DNA from 4 places in the Streptomyces sp. NPDC104313 genome. Region 4 is predicted to be linked to each of the others. Evidence: riboswitches for the same ligand, from Rfam matches in the RefSeq annotation. Region 4 holds a riboswitch; each other region holds the start of a gene.
The links. Region 4 has a riboswitch for cyclic di-AMP ahead of ACZ60Q_RS26990 (transglycosylase family protein). Riboswitches for the same ligand answer to the same signal wherever they lie in the genome.
Positions count from the first base shown of each region.

Region 1: it holds a riboswitch for cyclic di-AMP, as region 4 does, so the genes downstream of both, ACZ60Q_RS31815 (M23 family metallopeptidase) here and ACZ60Q_RS26990 (transglycosylase family protein) in region 4, are expected to answer to the same signal.
Region 2: it holds a riboswitch for cyclic di-AMP, as region 4 does, so the genes downstream of both, ACZ60Q_RS31285 (C40 family peptidase) here and ACZ60Q_RS26990 (transglycosylase family protein) in region 4, are expected to answer to the same signal.
Region 3: it holds a riboswitch for cyclic di-AMP, as region 4 does, so the genes downstream of both, ACZ60Q_RS34010 (M23 family metallopeptidase) here and ACZ60Q_RS26990 (transglycosylase family protein) in region 4, are expected to answer to the same signal.

Region 1 is NZ_JBVJMW010000019.1:33,603-37,703, reverse strand. It holds gene ACZ60Q_RS31825 (DUF6126 family protein) at 1-35, shown strand, start outside; gene ACZ60Q_RS31820 (tyrosine-protein phosphatase) at 49-861, opposite strand; cyclic di-AMP (ydaO/yuaA leader) riboswitch at 1,305-1,465, shown strand; gene ACZ60Q_RS31815 (M23 family metallopeptidase) at 1,469-2,413, shown strand; gene ACZ60Q_RS31810 (SGNH/GDSL hydrolase family protein) at 2,574-3,401, shown strand; gene ACZ60Q_RS31805 (STM4011 family radical SAM protein) at 3,414-4,101, opposite strand, start outside.
Region 2 is NZ_JBVJMW010000018.1:60,351-64,451, forward strand. It holds gene pcrA (DNA helicase PcrA) at 82-2,523, opposite strand; cyclic di-AMP (ydaO/yuaA leader) riboswitch at 2,857-3,022, shown strand; gene ACZ60Q_RS31285 (C40 family peptidase) at 3,031-4,101, shown strand, end outside.
Region 3 is NZ_JBVJMW010000023.1:62,124-66,224, reverse strand. It holds gene ACZ60Q_RS34015 (PrsW family intramembrane metalloprotease) at 1-154, shown strand, start outside; gene ACZ60Q_RS34010 (M23 family metallopeptidase) at 382-1,413, opposite strand; cyclic di-AMP (ydaO/yuaA leader) riboswitch at 1,425-1,577, opposite strand; gene ACZ60Q_RS34005 (PP2C family protein-serine/threonine phosphatase) at 1,840-3,072, opposite strand; gene ACZ60Q_RS34000 (MerR family transcriptional regulator) at 3,215-3,961, opposite strand; tRNA gene ACZ60Q_RS33995 (tRNA-Met) at 4,070-4,101, opposite strand, start outside.
Region 4 is NZ_JBVJMW010000013.1:89,662-93,762, reverse strand. It holds gene ACZ60Q_RS27000 (FtsB family cell division protein) at 1-418, opposite strand, end outside; gene eno (phosphopyruvate hydratase) at 512-1,792, opposite strand; gene ACZ60Q_RS26990 (transglycosylase family protein) at 2,117-2,821, opposite strand; cyclic di-AMP (ydaO/yuaA leader) riboswitch at 2,827-3,009, opposite strand; gene ACZ60Q_RS26985 (transglycosylase family protein) at 3,299-4,101, opposite strand, start outside.

The DNA of each region.
Region 1 (4,101 bases), on a different contig from region 4:
TCTACCTGCTCTTCGTGGTGGCCGCAGGCAAGTGAGGGCCCGTCCGGGTCAGCCCTCCTCGAGCAGGCGTTCGCGCAGCCGCTCCCGGGTCTCGGGGGATACCTTCAGCCCCCGCGCCAGGTAGCGGTCCGTCGTTCCCCAGTTCTCCTCGATGGCGGTGAAGGCCGCCGCGAGGTAGGCGGGCCGCGCCCCGAAGAGCGGGTCCAGCAGCTCCATCACCTCCGGCGGCATGCCGGTCCCGGGGGCGTCGGAGCGCTTCACGGCGTAGCGGCGGTGGAGGTCGTCGGACTTGAGGTAGTCCTCCTCGATCGCCTCCGGCTCGACGCCGACCGCCAGCAGGGCGACCGCGATCGAGAGACCGGCCCGGTCCTTGCCCGCCGCGCAGTGCATCAGGGCGGGGACGCTGTCCTCGGCCAGGGAGTGCAGCACCCGGCTGTGCTCGGCGGTGCGGTCCTCGATCGTCGCGCGGTACATCCGGATCATGCGGTCGGCGCCCTTGCCGTTCGCGAGGACCGAGCGCAGCTGCTCGATGTTCCCGTCGCGCACCAGTCGCCAGAACTCCGCGCCGTCGGCCGGGTCCGAGAGTGGAATGCTGACATTGCGGACACCGGCCAGCTCGATGTCGTAACCGTCGAGCCGGTGGTCGGTGGAGTGGCGGAAGTCGAAGATCGTGTGCAGTCCGAGCCCGCCGAGAAAGACCGCGTCCTCGGCGGTGGCGTGCGCCAGGTGGCCACTTCGGTAGAGCCGCCCGAAGGCGGTGCGCCGCCCGTCCGCGGTGGGGAGCCCGCCCACGTCGCGGAAGTTGCGGACTCCGCTCAGCACGGTCTCTGTCGGCGGGACCTGCGGCACCTGCTGCGTCACGGTGGCTCCTGGGATCTCTGGCGTCGGCGCCCCTCGCCGGCGAGAGGCGCTCCTGTGACGATACGACATCGATCAGACGGAAAATCAGCACGGCCGCGCACCCTGGTGAGGTGTCGGGACGGCCGGGCTGACCCGGCGTCAGGAGCGAAGCGAGCCAGGTGTCCGTATTGGTGCGTTTCGTAGAACATGCCCCGCTAATGGGGGAGATGAGATTTGAGGGGTGAGCGGGATCATACCCGTGACGGTCCGTGGTGAGAGTGCCCCGGAGTATTCCCGTTGCCCGCACGGAAACCCAAGATCCGTAATCCACGGAGGGTGACGGGAAAACCGGAGCGATATCGAACCGATGATTCCGATGCGCAACCGACGGCTTGTTCCGCTCGTCCTGACTCGTTTACGGTCGCCGCAATCCGGACGGACCGCCTAATCCTGCCGCCGCCCGGAATTCGCACCCACCCACTCACACGTGGCAGGAGCGGGGGAACCAGGTAAGCCGCCGATCCGGAGCGATCCGGACCGGCTCGGGGTGAAGTCGTGGCAACGCGACCGGGCATCTCCAGCCCGAACCCGACAGCTCACCTCGCAGGCGCCGGAGAGGAACTTCCCCATGCCCGCACAGGGTAAGCACCGTCGTCCGAAGTCCGGCCCGATCTCCCGCGGCGTACTCGCCGCAGGGACCGGCGGGGCCGTACTCGCCCTTCCGTTCATCGGCGCCACCGTCGCGAACGCCGCGGACCAGGCCGCCCCGGCCTCGAAGCCCGCCGCCTCGGTCGCCGCCGCGCACACCGCGCCGGCCACCGCCCCCGCAGCGTCGAAGGCCACCCCGAAGACGTACGCCGTCGTATCCGGCGACTACCTGGCGAAGATCGCGGCCGAGCACCAGCTCAAGGGCGGGTGGGAGAAGCTGTACCAGGACAACCGCTCCACCGTCGGCGAGAACCCCGGCCTGATCCACCCGGGCATGAAGCTGACCCTCGGCGCCAAGGGCTCCGCCCCGGCCGAGAAGTCCGCGGCTCCGAAGGCCGCCCCGAAGCAGGCCGAACCGGCCCCGAAGGCCGCGCCGAAGGAGGCCCCGAAGGCGGACACCGTCTCCGCCGACGACTCCGGCAGCTCGGCGCGGACCGGCTCCTCCGAGGCCACCGGCTCCGGCTGGTCCGCCCCGCTGGCAGGCGCCAACGTCACCACCCAGTACCGGGCTTCCGGCGCCAGCTGGTCCAGCGGCTACCACACCGGCTCGGACTTCCAGGCAGCCTCCGGCACCCCCGTGCTCGCCATCGGCCCGGGCACCGTGGTCTCGGCCGGCAACAGCGGCTCCTACGGCAACGAGGTCGTCATCCAGCACGAGGACGGCATGTACTCCCAGTACGCCCACCAGTCCTCGCTCAGCGTCTCCGTCGGCCAGACCGTCACCGGCGGCCAGCAGATCGGCCTCTCCGGCTCCACCGGCAACTCCACCGGCCCGCACCTGCACTTCGAGGTCCGCACCGGCCCGGGCTACGGCTCGGACGTCGACCCGATCGCGTACCTGCGTCAGCACGGCGTCTCGGTCTGACCGGGCCCGGCGAGAAGTGATCGAGGGGCGGTGCGCGGCGGCGCACCGCCCCTCGACTTATTCCGGCTTTACCCAAACTGACCAGGTGGTCTATCTCACCACCAGTCAACCCCGTATTACGGTCGCGTAGGTCACATCGCACGATGCAGGATAAACGCTTGTGGCAGACGATTCGAGAAACACCCAGCAGCACACCATCGGGTCGTACGCGGCGATCGGCGACAGTTTCACGGAGGGCGTCGGCGACCCCGGCCCCGCCGGGACATATCTCGGCTGGGCGGACCGCTTCGCGGTGCTCCTCGCCGACCGGCTCCCGGCCCCCGACGCGGTGGCCGGCTCCGAGGACTCCCCGCACGGGGACTTCCGCTACGCCAATCTCGCCGTACGAGGACGTCTCCTCGACCAGATCGTCCAGGAGCAGATCCCGCGTGCCAAGGAACTGGCCCCCGACCTGGTCAGCTTCTGCGCGGGCGGCAACGACATCATCCGGCCCGGCACCGACCCCGACGACCTCGCCGAGCGCTTCGAGCGGGCGGTCGCCGACCTGAGCAACGCCGTCGGCACGGTCATGGTCACCACCGGCTTCGATACCCGGGGCGTTCCGGTGCTGCGCCACATGCGCGGCAAGATCGCCACGTACAACGTCCATCTGCGGGCCATCGCCGACCGTTACCACTGCCCCGTGCTGGACCTGTGGTCACTGCGTTCCGTGCAGGACCGGCGCGCGTGGGACAACGACCGGCTGCACCTGTCGCCCGAGGGCCACACCCGCGTAGCGCTGCGTGCCGCACAGGTACTCGGCCACGACGTGCCCGCCGATCCCGACCAGCCCTGGCCGCCCCAGGCCCGGCGCACCCCCTTCGACGCACGGCGCGACAACATCCAGTGGGCCCGCGAATACCTCGTGCCCTGGATCGGCCGACGGCTGCGCGGAGAGTCCTCCGGCGACCACGTCGAGGCGAAGCGCCCGGACCTGCTGCCGCTGTAGCGGTCCAGCCGGTCAGGGCTCCAGCAGGGGAAGCGCACGCCGGGACGGGCTCGGCACCACGACTGCCTCCGCCGGCCTGCCCGCACCGAAGGGATGCCCCGCCGGTATGCGCTCCAGGACACCGCCCGCGAACACGTCGTACAGCGGCAGCGACTCCAGGTGCGCATAGCCGATGTGGCAGTCGCAGACGGCGAGCGGACAGGTTCGCGGGCCGAGCGCCCGGCGATAGCTGCCGTCGTAGAGATTTCCCAGCTCCGTCTTGACGAAGTGACAGCGTCGCACCGTGCCGTCGCCGTCCACCGAGATCACCGACTCGCCGGTCCGGCAGGGCAGCCCCGCCGAACGGTGCGGATCACGGCTGTAGGGGAACAGCGGATCCAGCTCCGTCCACCGCGCCGCCTCCTCGTCGGTGTAGGTGTGCCCCTCGGCGGCGTTCACCCAGAGATAGACCTCCTCCGGCAGCGCGGCCCGCAACCGTCGCGCCTCCTCCAGATGGGCGTCGAAGCCCACCACCCCCACGCTGTAGCGGATCCCGAGCCCGGACAGCTCCCGGCACCGGCCGAGGAACCGCTCGTAAGGTGTCTGCCCCGGGTGGTATGTGCACCAGAGCGCGATCCGTTCCGGATCCGCGTCCGCCAGCCAGCCGGTACGGCAGCTCAGGTTCGTCTGGATCGCCACCCGCCCGATGTGCGGCACCCGC
Region 2 (4,101 bases), on a different contig from region 4:
GCGGGAGGGAGGGCCGAGGCCCTCCCTCCCGCTTCCGTCTGTCCGGTCCGGACGGGCGTGCCCTGTCCGGCCCCGGCCCGTCTACAGTTTCTCGACCGGCGCGTACCGCAGCAGCAGCTTCTTGGGGCGTTCGTCGCCGAAGTCGACCGTCGCCTTGGCCTGGTCGCCGAAGCCCTCGACGGCCGTCACCGTGCCGAGCCCGAACTGGTCGTGCGTGACCCGGTCCCCGGCCACCAGGGTGACCGTCGGCTTCTCCGCGCCGCCGCGCCTGGTGGCGAAGCCCGAAGGGCCGGAGCGGGAGCGGGAGGAGGACAGCGAGGACGTGATGCCGGAGGTGGGCCCGGCGGGGGCGGCCATCGGACCCTTGCGCCTCCAGTCCAGGTGCGCTTCCGGGATCTCCTCCAGGAACCGCGAGGGCGGGTTGTACGAGGGCTGTCCCCAGGCGCTGCGCATCGCGGCCCGGGTCAGATAGAGCCGTTCGCGGGCGCGGGTGATGCCGACGTACGCGAGGCGGCGCTCCTCCTCCAGCTCCTTGGTCTGGCCGAGGGCCCGCATGTGCGGGAAGACGCCGTCCTCCATGCCGGTGAGGAAGACGACCGGGAACTCCAGACCCTTCGCCGTGTGCAGGGTCATCAGCGTGATGACGCCGGAGCCGTCCTCGTCCTCGTCGGGGATCTGGTCGGAGTCGGCGACGAGCGCGACCTTCTCCAGGAACTCCGCGAGCGTGCCCGCGCCCTCCGTCTCGCCACGCTCCTGCTCGAATTCGAGGGCGACGGCGGCCAGTTCCTGGAGGTTCTCGATGCGGGTCTCGTCCTGCGGGTCGGTGGAGGCCTGGAGCTCGGCGAGATAGCCCGTACGCTCCAGGACCGCTTCCAGCACGACGGCGGGTCCGGCGCCGGACTCGACGATCGTGCGCAGCTCCTCCATCAGCGTGTTGAAGCGCTTGACGGCGTTGGACGAGCGGGCGGCCATGCCGTACGCCTCGTCGACGCGGCGCAGTGCCTGCGGGAAGGAGATCTTCTCGCGCATCGACAGGGCGTCGATCATGGCTTCCGCGCGGTCGCCGATGCCACGCTTGGGGACGTTGAGGATGCGGCGCAGCGGGACGGTGTCCTCGGGGTTGGCGAGGACCCGGAGATAGGCCAGGACGTCCCGGACCTCCTTGCGCTCGTAGAAGCGCACGCCGCCGACGACCTTGTAGGGCAGGCCGACGCGGATGAAGATCTCTTCGAAGACACGGGACTGGGCGTTGGTCCGGTAGAAGACGGCGACGTCGCCCGCCTTGGCGTCGCCCGCGTCGGTGAGCCGGTCGATCTCGTCGGCGACGAACTGTGCCTCGTCGTGCTCGGTGTCGGAGACATAGCCGGTGATGCGGGCGCCGCTGCCGGCGTTGGTCCAGAGGTTCTTGGGGCGGCGGCTCTCGTTGCGCTCGATGACGGCGTTGGCGGCGGAGAGGATCGTCTGCGTGGAGCGGTAGTTCTGCTCCAGCAGGATCGTCGTCGCGCTCGGGTAGTCCTCCTCGAACTGGAGGATGTTGCGGATGGTCGCGCCCCGGAAGGCGTAGATCGACTGGTCCGCGTCTCCCACCACGCAGAGCTCGGCGGGGGCGTCTGCCTCTCCGGCCGGGCCGACCAGCTCACGGACCAGCGTGTACTGGGCGTGGTTGGTGTCCTGGTACTCGTCGACCAGGACGTGACGGAAACGGCGACGATAGTGCTCGGCGACGTCCGGGAAGGCCTGGAGCAGGTGGACCGTCGTCATGATGATGTCGTCGAAGTCCAGGGCGTTGGCCTCGCGCAGGCGGGCCTGGTAGAGCGCGTACGCCTGGGCCAGCGTCTTCTCGAAGCCGTCCGCCGCCTGTCCGGCGAAGGTCTCCTCGTCGATGAGCTCGTTCTTGAGGTTGGAGACCTTGGCGGTGAAGGACTTCGGCGGATAGCGCTTGGGGTCCAGGTCCAGGTCGCGGCAGACCAGAGCCATCAGGCGCTTGGAGTCGGCGGCGTCGTAGATCGAGAACGACGAGGTGAAACCGAGCTTCTTGGACTCGCGGCGCAGGATGCGCACGCACGCACTGTGGAAGGTCATGACCCACATGGCGTGGGCGCGCGGGCCGACGAGCTGCTCGACGCGCTCCTTCATCTCGCCCGCGGCCTTGTTGGTGAAGGTGATCGCGAGGATCTGCCCGGGGTGCGTCCCGCGCTCGGCCAGCAGATGCGCGATGCGATGGGTGAGGACCCGGGTCTTGCCGGAACCGGCCCCGGCGACGATGAGCAGCGGGGACCCGGCGTGCACGACGGCGGCGCGCTGCTCGGTGTTCAGCCCGTCGAGCAGCGCGGCGGAGTCGATCACCGGGCGCGGGTGACCGTCCCGGTAGTACCCGTCCCGGGGCGGCGGGGGCGCGTCGTAGACGCCCTCGAAGAGTCCCTCCGGCACCGCTTCGGGCGCGTGGCCCTCGGGCGGCGGCGGGGGGCCGTCCTCCGCGGGCTGGAGGCCTGTCAGGAAACTGTCGTCAAAGAGGCTGCTCATCGCCTCCCGAGTCTAGGCGGCCGGACTGACAACCTTCCGCCGAAGCCGAGAACGGGCTCTCCGTACCGGCCTCCGACACGCCCGCACCGGACATCCACCGGACACCCGCCGGACCCGCCGGACACGCACCGAGAACGGGCGGCGACGTTCCGTGAAGGAGTGCCCGGTCGGAGGGAGTGCCGGAGCCCTCGGGGGTGGGTGCCGGACCCCCGAGCCGGAAAGGTCACGAAAATGTATCGGGCATATCGCTCATCGTCCTTCCCAGCGGCGGGGCCGGTTGGCTAGCGTGCTCGGTCAAGTGACCCGTACCTCCCTGGAGCGAACCACGCCCGACGGGCACTTCCGCCGAATCCGTGCTGCCTCCCTGGCAGTTCGGAACCGGGGACCCACACACAGCACCGGGGTGAATCGGTCCGTGCCCTCGCATCCGGACCGTAGGACAGCCTTCCGTTCCGTCCGAACCCGACAGCTGACCCGGTAGGCGGTCCACGGAAGGAGACGCAGGCCTTGGCATCGCATCGCAAGCCGCGCACGAAGGTGCGCACCACCGCCCCCGCCGTCGGGCTGACGACGGCCGCGCTGGCCTCCGTGACGCTGCTCTCCACGCAGAGCGCCACGGCGGCTCCCGCGGAGCCGAAGCCCGCCATCGAGGAAGTCCGGAAGAAGGTCGACGCCCTGTACCGGCAGGCGGGCGCCGCGACCCAGGAGTACAACCGGGCCAAGGCCACCTCCGCGTCCCAGCGGACGAAGGTCGACACACTGCTCTCCGACGTGGCGAAGCGGACCGAGAAGATCAACGAGGCGCGCAGGGCGCTGGGCTCCTACGCGACGGCCCAGTACCGCAGCGGCGGCATCACGCCCACCGCGACGTTCTTCCTGGCGGACGACCCGCAGGGGTACTTCGACCAGAGCCGGCTGATGGACCGGGCCACGGAGCGGCAGCTGAAGGCCGTCACCGAGGTCCGTACGCAGCAGGCCTCGGCGGCGAAGAAGCGCGCGGAGGCGGTGAAGAGCCTGGAGGCCCTCACGGAGACGCAGGCCACGCTCGCCTCCAGCAAGAAGGGCGTGCAGACCAGGCTCACGGAGGCCCGGGGCCTGCTGTCGAGGCTGACCGCCGAGGAGAAGGCGCGGCTGGCGGAGCTGGAGCGCGAGAAGGAGGCCGAGGCGGAGGAGAAGGCGGCGAAGCTGGCCGCCCGGCAGGCCGCCGAGGCGAAGGAGAGGGCCGAGGCCGGGGAGAAGGCCCGCGAGGAGACGGCGAAGGAGTCCGGCGGCGGTTCGGGCACGGGCTCCGGTTCCGGCACGGGCACGGAGCCGGGCTCCGGCACCGGTACGGACAGCGGCTACGCCGCCAAGGCGGAGAAGGTGCTGGCCTTCGCCCGCGCCCAGATCGGGAAGCCGTACGTGTGGGGCGCGTCGGGCCCCTCCAGTTACGACTGCTCGGGGCTGACGCAGGCGGCCTGGCGGGAGGCAGGCGTGACCCTGCCCCGGACGACCTGGGACCAGGTCGAGGTCGGGACCCGGGTCGCCACGTCCGACCTGCTCCCCGGAGACCTGGTCTTCTTCTACGACGACATCAGC
Region 3 (4,101 bases), on a different contig from region 4:
GCATCCGCCCGGATACGGGTACGGGCCCGGGTACGGGCCCGGACACGGATACGGACAGACGCACGGCCACCCGCCCGGATACGGCCCCGGCGCCTACCCGCCGCCCCCTCCGCACGGCAGCACGCCGCCTGACCACCGACGCCCTCCGAAGTAGCCATAGCCGTAGCCATAGCCGCAGAGTCGGCGGATGAGCGGCCGGGGGCGGCGTCCGGCTCCGTCAGGCCGACGCCTCGGTGAGCACCACGAGTTCGCCGCCGGTCGGCCGGGGGCCGACGACCGCGTCCCCGGGACGGACCGGCAGCCCTGACGTCGGGGGGTGTGCGTCAGGGCTGCCGGGGTTTCGGGGCGGCGACGAAGGAGGTCGGCCGCAGGACCTGGGGATCAGACGTTCAGGCCCTTGCTGCTCAGCCAGGCCATCGGGTCCATCGCGGAACCGCCCGCGGTGCGGACCTCCATGTGGAGGTGGACGCCGGTGACGTTGCCGCTGTCGCCCATGCGGCCGATGGTCTGCCCGGTGGTGACCTTCTGGCCGACGGAGACCTCGATCGAGGACTGGTGGGCGTACCAGATCTCCGTGCCGTCCTCGAGTTCGAGGACCGTGCGGTAGCCGTACGAACCGGAGTAGCCGGCCGACGTGATCGTGCCGCTGTGCACGGCCTTGAGCGGCGCACCGCCCGAGCCGGCGAAGTCGAGACCGGTGTGCTGGCCCGAGGACCAGAGCGCGCCGGACTGACCGTAGGTCGAGGTGATCGTGTACGAGAAGGTGGGGAGGGAGAAGCTGGCGGCGAGCTCGGCGAGCCGCTCGGCCTCCTTCTTCTTCTTCGCTTCCTTCTCCGCGGCCTTCTTCTTCGCGGCGGCATCGGCCTCGGCCTCGTCCTGCTGCTGCTTGGCCTCGGCGGCGGCGCTCTCGGCCGCCGCCTTCTCGGCGGCGGCCCTGGCCTCGGCGTCGGCGCTGGCCTGCTGCTGCTCGGCCTGCTGGAGGATCCGGGCGCGCAGCGCCTCGCCGGCGTCGGTGCCCTGCTCGGCCTCGGCGGTGGTGAGGCCGGCGGTGGTGAGCGGCGCGGACGCGGCGACCGGGGCGGGCTCCGCCTCGTCGGACATCAAAGACCCGACGCCGGGAAGGGACTTGGCGTCGGGGAGGTTGTCCGCGATGGAATCGGGAAGAGAGATGGAGACCGGCGCCTTGTCCTGCGCGGTGGCCATGCCGCCCGCACCGACGGCCGCTATGACACCGACCCCGAGGACGGTGGAGCTACGGGCCAGACCACGCTGCTTGGCCACACGGTGTTTGCCGCGCACGGGACGGATGGACTCCGCGGTGGGGTTCCATTCCTCCCAGGTGCGTTCCTCGCCACCGAAGGTGTCGGCACTGAAGGGTGACGGGGCCTCAGGGGCAGGCTTGTTGGACGCCACGTGGGCGCACTCCTTTCCTTCCTTCTCGCCTACCGGGTTAGCTGACGGGTTCGGAGCAGGAAGGTCTCCTACGGGCCCCTCCGTCTCTCACGAGACACAGGCGCCCGATTCACCCCATGTAGGTGGTTCCCCGGTTCCCTTGCGGAATTCGGCGCTCGCGCGCGGTGCCGTCTCTGACGACGGCTGTGCGACCGCGCTGCGTTATCGAACGTTAATAGACGGACGGGCCCGATTCCAAGCTGTTCCTGTTGATCATTAACGAACATCGTGGGGATGTACGGGTAACAAGCGGGCCGAATCGGACGACTTGACCGCACCTCAGCCGCACTACTTTTTCTGATGGTGTGTCAAATGTTATGCGGAGCGACGCCCTTCGACTACACAGCGTGTCATCGCCCGATGTCGCCGCCCCGCCGCCGCCCTGCGTCATCGCCCGGTGTCGCCGTCCCGGCCCACGATCTTCACCGTCGTCCGGCGCACGGGCTGCCCCTCCGCCGGCCGGCCGACCGCGATGAGCGCCATGTCGTCCGTGGTCCGCCCGCCGGTGTGCAGCCGTACGTCGTCCGTCAGCGCCGACAGCAGTTCCTCCGGGCCCGGGAAGATCCTGCCGAGCAGCCGGGCCGCCGGATCGTAGAAGACCCCGTTCGGGTCCCTGGCCTCGGACAGGCCGTCCGTGAAGGCGAGGAGCGTCGCCCCGGCGGGCATCGCCCACTCGTCGGACCGGTCCGGCCACACCTCCAGGTCCATCCCCAGCGGCAGCGCGGGCACCGAAGGCGCCAGCACTTCCAGGGCGCCGTCGACATGCAGCAGGATCGGCTCGGGGTGACCGCGGTTGACGAGGCGCAACGAGGCCGAACCGGGCGGGATCTCGGCCAGCACGGCAGTGATGAACCCCTCCATGGCGTCCAGCCCGTACCGCCGCGTCCCCTCCCGTGCCAACGCCCGCTCCAGCCGCTGGGCGACGCCCTCCAGCGAACGCTCCTGCTCGGCCGCCTCCCGGAACGCCCCGATGATCACCGCCACCGCCCCGACGGCGTCCAGCCCCTTGCCGCGTACGTCGCCGACGACCAGACGCACCCCGTACGGGGTGTCCGCGACGGCGAACAGGTCGCCGCCCACGAACTCGTCCGCCTGCGCCGCCTCGTACCGCGCGGCCACCTGGAGTCCGCCGATCCGCTCGGCCGGAGTCGGCAGCACGGCCCGCATGGCGGTCTCCGCGATGACCCGGGCCGAGGCCAGCTGCTCGTTGCCGCGCCGTACGACGCCGTTGATGACGAGGGCCAGCACCGAGGTCGTGAGCACGGTGATCATCTCGATGACCGGAACCACATGGGTGGGCGTCCCGTCGGCGAGCCGCATCGCGGTGACGGAGAGGACCGCGGCGATGCCGGTGCGCACCGTCTGGGACAGCGAGAAGAACGGGGCGGCGACCAGCGGGGCCGCGGCGAACAGGGGGACCGCGGTGAAGCTGGGCGGAGCCAGCAGGTCGAACACCAGCCCGCCGAGGATCAGCAGGGCGGGCAGCAGCCTGACGAACCGCCCGGTGCGCCGCCCGGTGCGCCGCCCGTCGGACGCCGGCCGGCCCTCCCGGGACCCGAACACCGCACGGCCCACGGCACCGATGGTCCCCGCCGTGCCTCTACGCCGCTCCTCGGCCATCCCCACCTGTGCACTCCTGCCCGGTCCACCCACGGCTGCGGACGGTACCGCGCCCCGCCCAGGCTTCCCGGAGCCGCGCCGAGCGGCTACTCCGCAACGGCCGAACAGGGGGAGGGCCGGACGGCGGTCCGGCCTTCCGTGGTCAGTCGGAGAGCCGGTGTTCCGCGTATACCGTCAGTGCGTCCCGTACGAAGGCGGCGGTGCCGTCCCCGTAGCGATCGTAGTTCTTTCCGAAGCGAGGATCGGCGACATACATCTCGCCGAGCCCGATCACGTACGAACGGCTGGGCTCCTCGGCCGAGGACAGCCACGCGCAGTGCCGCCGCGCGAGGTCCTGCGCCTCAGCCCCGTCGGCGGCGAACCCGGCCTCCTTGGCCCGGCCCCAGGCGCGCGCGATGGCCTCGTGCTCGTCCTGGAAGGCCTTCTTCCGCTCCGGCCCGAGCGAACGCCACCAGCGGTCGCCCTCCTCGTACGCGTCCCGGCCCCAGCGCTCGGTGACCTCCTGCTCGTGGGCCGTGTGGTCGAAGCCGTCGAACACTTCATCCGCCATGAGTTCCATCCCCTCCCGCGTCTTGTGGAGAGTGGTCCGCACCGAGGCGATCTGCCGCCCGATGCGCGCCTGCTCCTGTTCGAGCAGCCGCAGATGTGCTCGCAGCGCCACCGCCGTGTCCCGCTGCCCCGCGAGCACGTCCTTGATGGCGGGCAGCGAAAGGCCGAGCTCCCGCAGCAGCAGGATGCGCTGCAACCGGACGAGGGCGTCCTGGTCGTAGTAGCGGTAGCCGTTGCTCCCGATCCGGCTCGGCGCGAGGAGACCGAGGTCCCCGTAGTGCCGGAGCGTGCGGCTCGTGGTGCCGGCCTGTCGGGCGATTTCCTGAATGGACCACTCCATGCCGGAAACGCTAGATCTTTACGCTGCGTCAAGGTCAAGCCGGACCAGCACGGCACCGGAAAACGACTCGGTCCCGGCACGCTGTGCGTGCCGGGACCGGTCCTTCAGTAGCGGGGACAGGATTTGAACCTGCGACCTCT
Region 4 (4,101 bases):
GGTCGCTCGCGCCCGGCTCACCGCGGCGGTCCTGGGCCGCGTCGGGGTCGGCCACGGTGTAACCGGTCTCCCCGGGGAGGACGTAATGGAGGTGCTGGCGGGCCAGCCGCATGATGTACGCGTCGTCCTGGAGCCGCGCCTTCTCGTCCCGCAGCTCCTCGGTGCGCCGCTCCGCCTGCTGCGAGAGCCGCTCCTGCTCGGCGATCTCGTCGCGCTGGGAGACGTACTGCCGCATCGGGTAGGCGAGCGCCACGACCATGGAGCAGACCACCAGCGCCAGGAACGCGGCCCGGCCGGTGAGCCGGGAGCGGCGGGCCTGCCGGCGGTTCTGGGATCGGTACACGCGGGCCGCGGTCTGCTCGCCGAGCAGCCGCAGCCTGGTCGCGGTGGAGAACCGGTCGCGGTCCTTCCCGGCCATGTCTCCCGCCTCCCCGTTACGCACGTCCGTCCCCACACACGGTACGGGACCGGGTGCGGGGACGGGCGGAGGCTACCGTCTTGACGCTACGGGTCAGCCCTTGAAGCGCGGGAAGGCGGAACGGCCCGCGTACACCGCGGCGTCGTCGAGGATCTCCTCGATGCGCAGCAGCTGGTTGTACTTGGCGACACGGTCCGAACGGGCCGGGGCGCCGGTCTTGATCTGGCCGCAGTTCACGGCGACGGCGAGGTCGGCGATGGTGACGTCCTCGGTCTCGCCGGAGCGGTGCGACATCATGCACTTGAAGCCGTTGCGCTGGGCCAGCTCGACGGCGTCCAGGGTCTCGGTCAGCGAACCGATCTGGTTGACCTTCACGAGCAGGGCGTTGGCGGAGCCCTCCTCGATGCCGCGGGCCAGACGCTCGGGGTTGGTGACGAAGAGGTCGTCGCCGACGATCTGGACCTTGGCGCCGATGCGGTCGGTGATGACCTTCCAGCCGGCCCAGTCGTCCTCGTACAGCGGGTCCTCGATGGAGACCAGCGGGTACGCGGAGACGAGCTCCTCGTAGTACTCGGTCATCTCGGCGGCCGAGCGGGACTTGCCCTCGAACTCGTAGACGCCGTCCTTGTAGAACTCGGACGCGGCGACGTCGAGCGCGAGCGCCACGTCACGGCCCGGGACGTAGCCGGCCTCCTTGATGGCCTCGACGATGAGGTCCAGGGCGGCGCGGTTGGACTCCAGGTTCGGGGCGAAGCCGCCCTCGTCGCCGAGTCCGGTGGACAGGCCCTTGGTCTTGAGGACCTTCTTGAGCGTGTGGTAGATCTCCGCGCCCCAGCGCAGGGCCTCGGAGAAGGACTCCGCGCCGATCGGCGCGATCATGAACTCCTGGATGTCCACGTTGGAGTCGGCGTGCGAGCCGCCGTTCAGGATGTTCATCATCGGAACGGGCAGCAGGTGCGCGTTCGGGCCGCCGAGGTAGCGGAAGAGCGGCAGGTCGGACGCCTCGGAGGCGGCGTGCGCGACGGCCAGCGAGACGCCGAGGATGGCGTTCGCGCCGAGCGAGGCCTTGTTCTCGGTGGCGTCCAGGTCGAACATCGCCTGGTCGATGAGGCGCTGCTCGGTGGCGTCGTACCCGACGAGCTCCGGGCCGATCTGCTCGATGACGGCGAGGACGGCCTTCTCGACGCCCTTGCCCTGGTAGCGGTTGGGGTCACCGTCGCGAAGCTCAACAGCCTCGAACGCGCCGGTGGAGGCGCCGGACGGAACGGCAGCACGGCCCGTGCTGCCGTCGTCGAGGCCAACCTCGACCTCGACCGTGGGGTTGCCCCGGGAGTCGAGGATTTCCCTGGCTACGACGACGTCGATGGACGGCACGAGGCATCTCCTTCTGGGATCTGACACTGGTTGTGCAGGGTCACTGCGGCCTTGCGACACGAGCCTATCGGGCCCGGCCCCGTCGGCCGGCCGACCGCCCGCCTCCTGGGACGAAAAAGAACCCAGGGACCTGCATCACGGGACAAAACTCTAGAAATCTACCGACCGGTAACAACAAGAGGTGAACGAACGCGGGCCCGTCGGCGCCCGCCTCTCACGAAGAACCCGGCCCGGCGCGCCGGGGGGACGGGCGCGCCGGGCCGGGAAGCCGTGCGGGGAGAAGTGCCGCCGGACGCTTCTCCCCCGGAGAGGAGAGACGGCGGGTTACTTCAGGTGGAGCTGCTGACCCGGGAAGATCAGGTCCGCGTCCTTGACGATGTCGCCGTTGAGGTCGAAGAGCTTGCTCCAGCCACCCTTGACGTCTTCCGCCTGGGCGATGCTGCTCAGGGTGTCGCCGGCCTCGACCTTGTACTCGCCGTCGCCCTTCTGGACCTTCTCGCCGGTCGGGGTGGTGACGGTCTTCTTGCTCTCGGCCTGCGGAGCGGTGCGCTGCTCGGAGCGCGTGGTGGGCTGCTCGGCCTGCCGCTCGGGCTGCGCCTGCGCGGGCTTGCTCTCGCCGGAGCCGGAGCCGGTGTTCACGCCCGGGTCCACACCGTCGTTGGTGAGGCCGCCGGCGCCGGCGCAGGCCCAGGCACCCGGGCCCTGGATGTCGAGAAGCTTCTCGGCGGTGGCGATCTGCTGGTCCTTGGAGGCCAGGTCGGCGCGCGAGGCGTACTGCGTACCGCCGGCGGCGGCCCAGCTGGACTGCGAGAACTGCAGTCCGCCGTAGTAGCCGTTGCCGGTGTTGATGGACCAGTTGCCGCCGGACTCGCACTGGGCGACGGCGTCCCAGGTCTCGACGGAGGCGGCGGAAGCGCTGGTCGCACCCAGCAGCGGGACGGCGACGGCGGCACTGGTGACACCCGCGAGGGTGGCGATACGGGTGGCCTTGGACGGGCGGCGGTGCTTGCCCTTGCTGTTCAGCAGCATGGAACGAATCTCCTCACCGACGCCTACGAGGTGAGCTGTCGGGTTCGGGCTGATGAGTTGCCCGGTCGCGTGGTACTGCTCGCGACTTCACCCCTAGCCGGTCCCGTACATCCCCGTCGGTTCGACGAGGCGTCCGGACCCGGCGGCCTACCTGGGTCCCCCGCTCCTGCCTACGGCGCTTACGCGTCTGTTCCCTTCGACCGACGGCAGGATTCGGCGTGACGGTCGACGGGGCCCGCGGTGCGAGCGGCTCCGACCGTAAACACAGGGAACCCCGACATTCAAAGATGGACATAGGGGGCAATCGACTCGAACTCACGGCGACCTGCGGGCCGTTTCCGCAGGTGGGGGGCGATACAGCCGGACCGGCCTGACGGAATACGCCAGTTGAGGCAAAGAGATCCATGTCTCACTTACGCAAAAGCGGACATAGGCCTCTTAACTGCCCCGATTTTCGAGGTGTTCCCCCGCATTCGATCAGTCGCCGGCGGGCACCTCGGCGCCCGCCGGCGCGGCCTGGTCCGCGCCCTTGCCCGCGGCCTTGCCCGCGCCCTGGTCCAGGCCGAGGTCCAGGTTCTGGCCGGGCAGGATCAGGTCCGGGTCGGGGCCCAGGAGGTCTTTGTTCGTCTCGTACAGACCGGTCCAGCCGCCGGGGAGCTCCTGGGCGTCGGCGATCGCCCAGAGGTTGTCCCCGGGCCGCACCGTGTACCCGTCGGCGGTCGCCGCGCCGCCGTCCCGCGCGTCGCCGTCGCCGCGCGAGGCGTGCCGGCCGGACTCGCGGGGGCCGTCCTCCTGGCCCGCGCCGGCCTCCTCGGGCGCGGGGGCGCCCCGGTGCTTACCCCCCTCGCCGTCCTCGCCCGTAGAGGCGTCGGGCGCCGTGGACGGGTTCGAGGCATCGGGGGCGTCGGAGACCGGCGGGGCGGAGGGCGTCACCGAGGAGTCGGGGGCCCCACTCCCCTTCTCCGCACCACCACCGCCACTGCCCGCCTCGTCGCCCTTCCCGCCCTTGCCGGATCCATCGGCTTCTCCGGACTTACCACCCTTGCCGGATTCGCCGGTCGTATCCGCTTCGTCGGTCGGGGTGGCCGTCGGGTCCGCCGAGGGATCGGCGGACGGGTCCGTGGACGGGTCCGTGGACGGCGAGGTGCCCGGGTCGACGCCGGGCAGACTGCCGTCCACCGCGAGGCCGGAGATCACCGCACAGCTGGGCCACGCCTTCGGGCCCTGGTCGTCCAGGACCTTCTCGGCGACGGAGATCTGCTGCGAACGGCTGGCGAGGT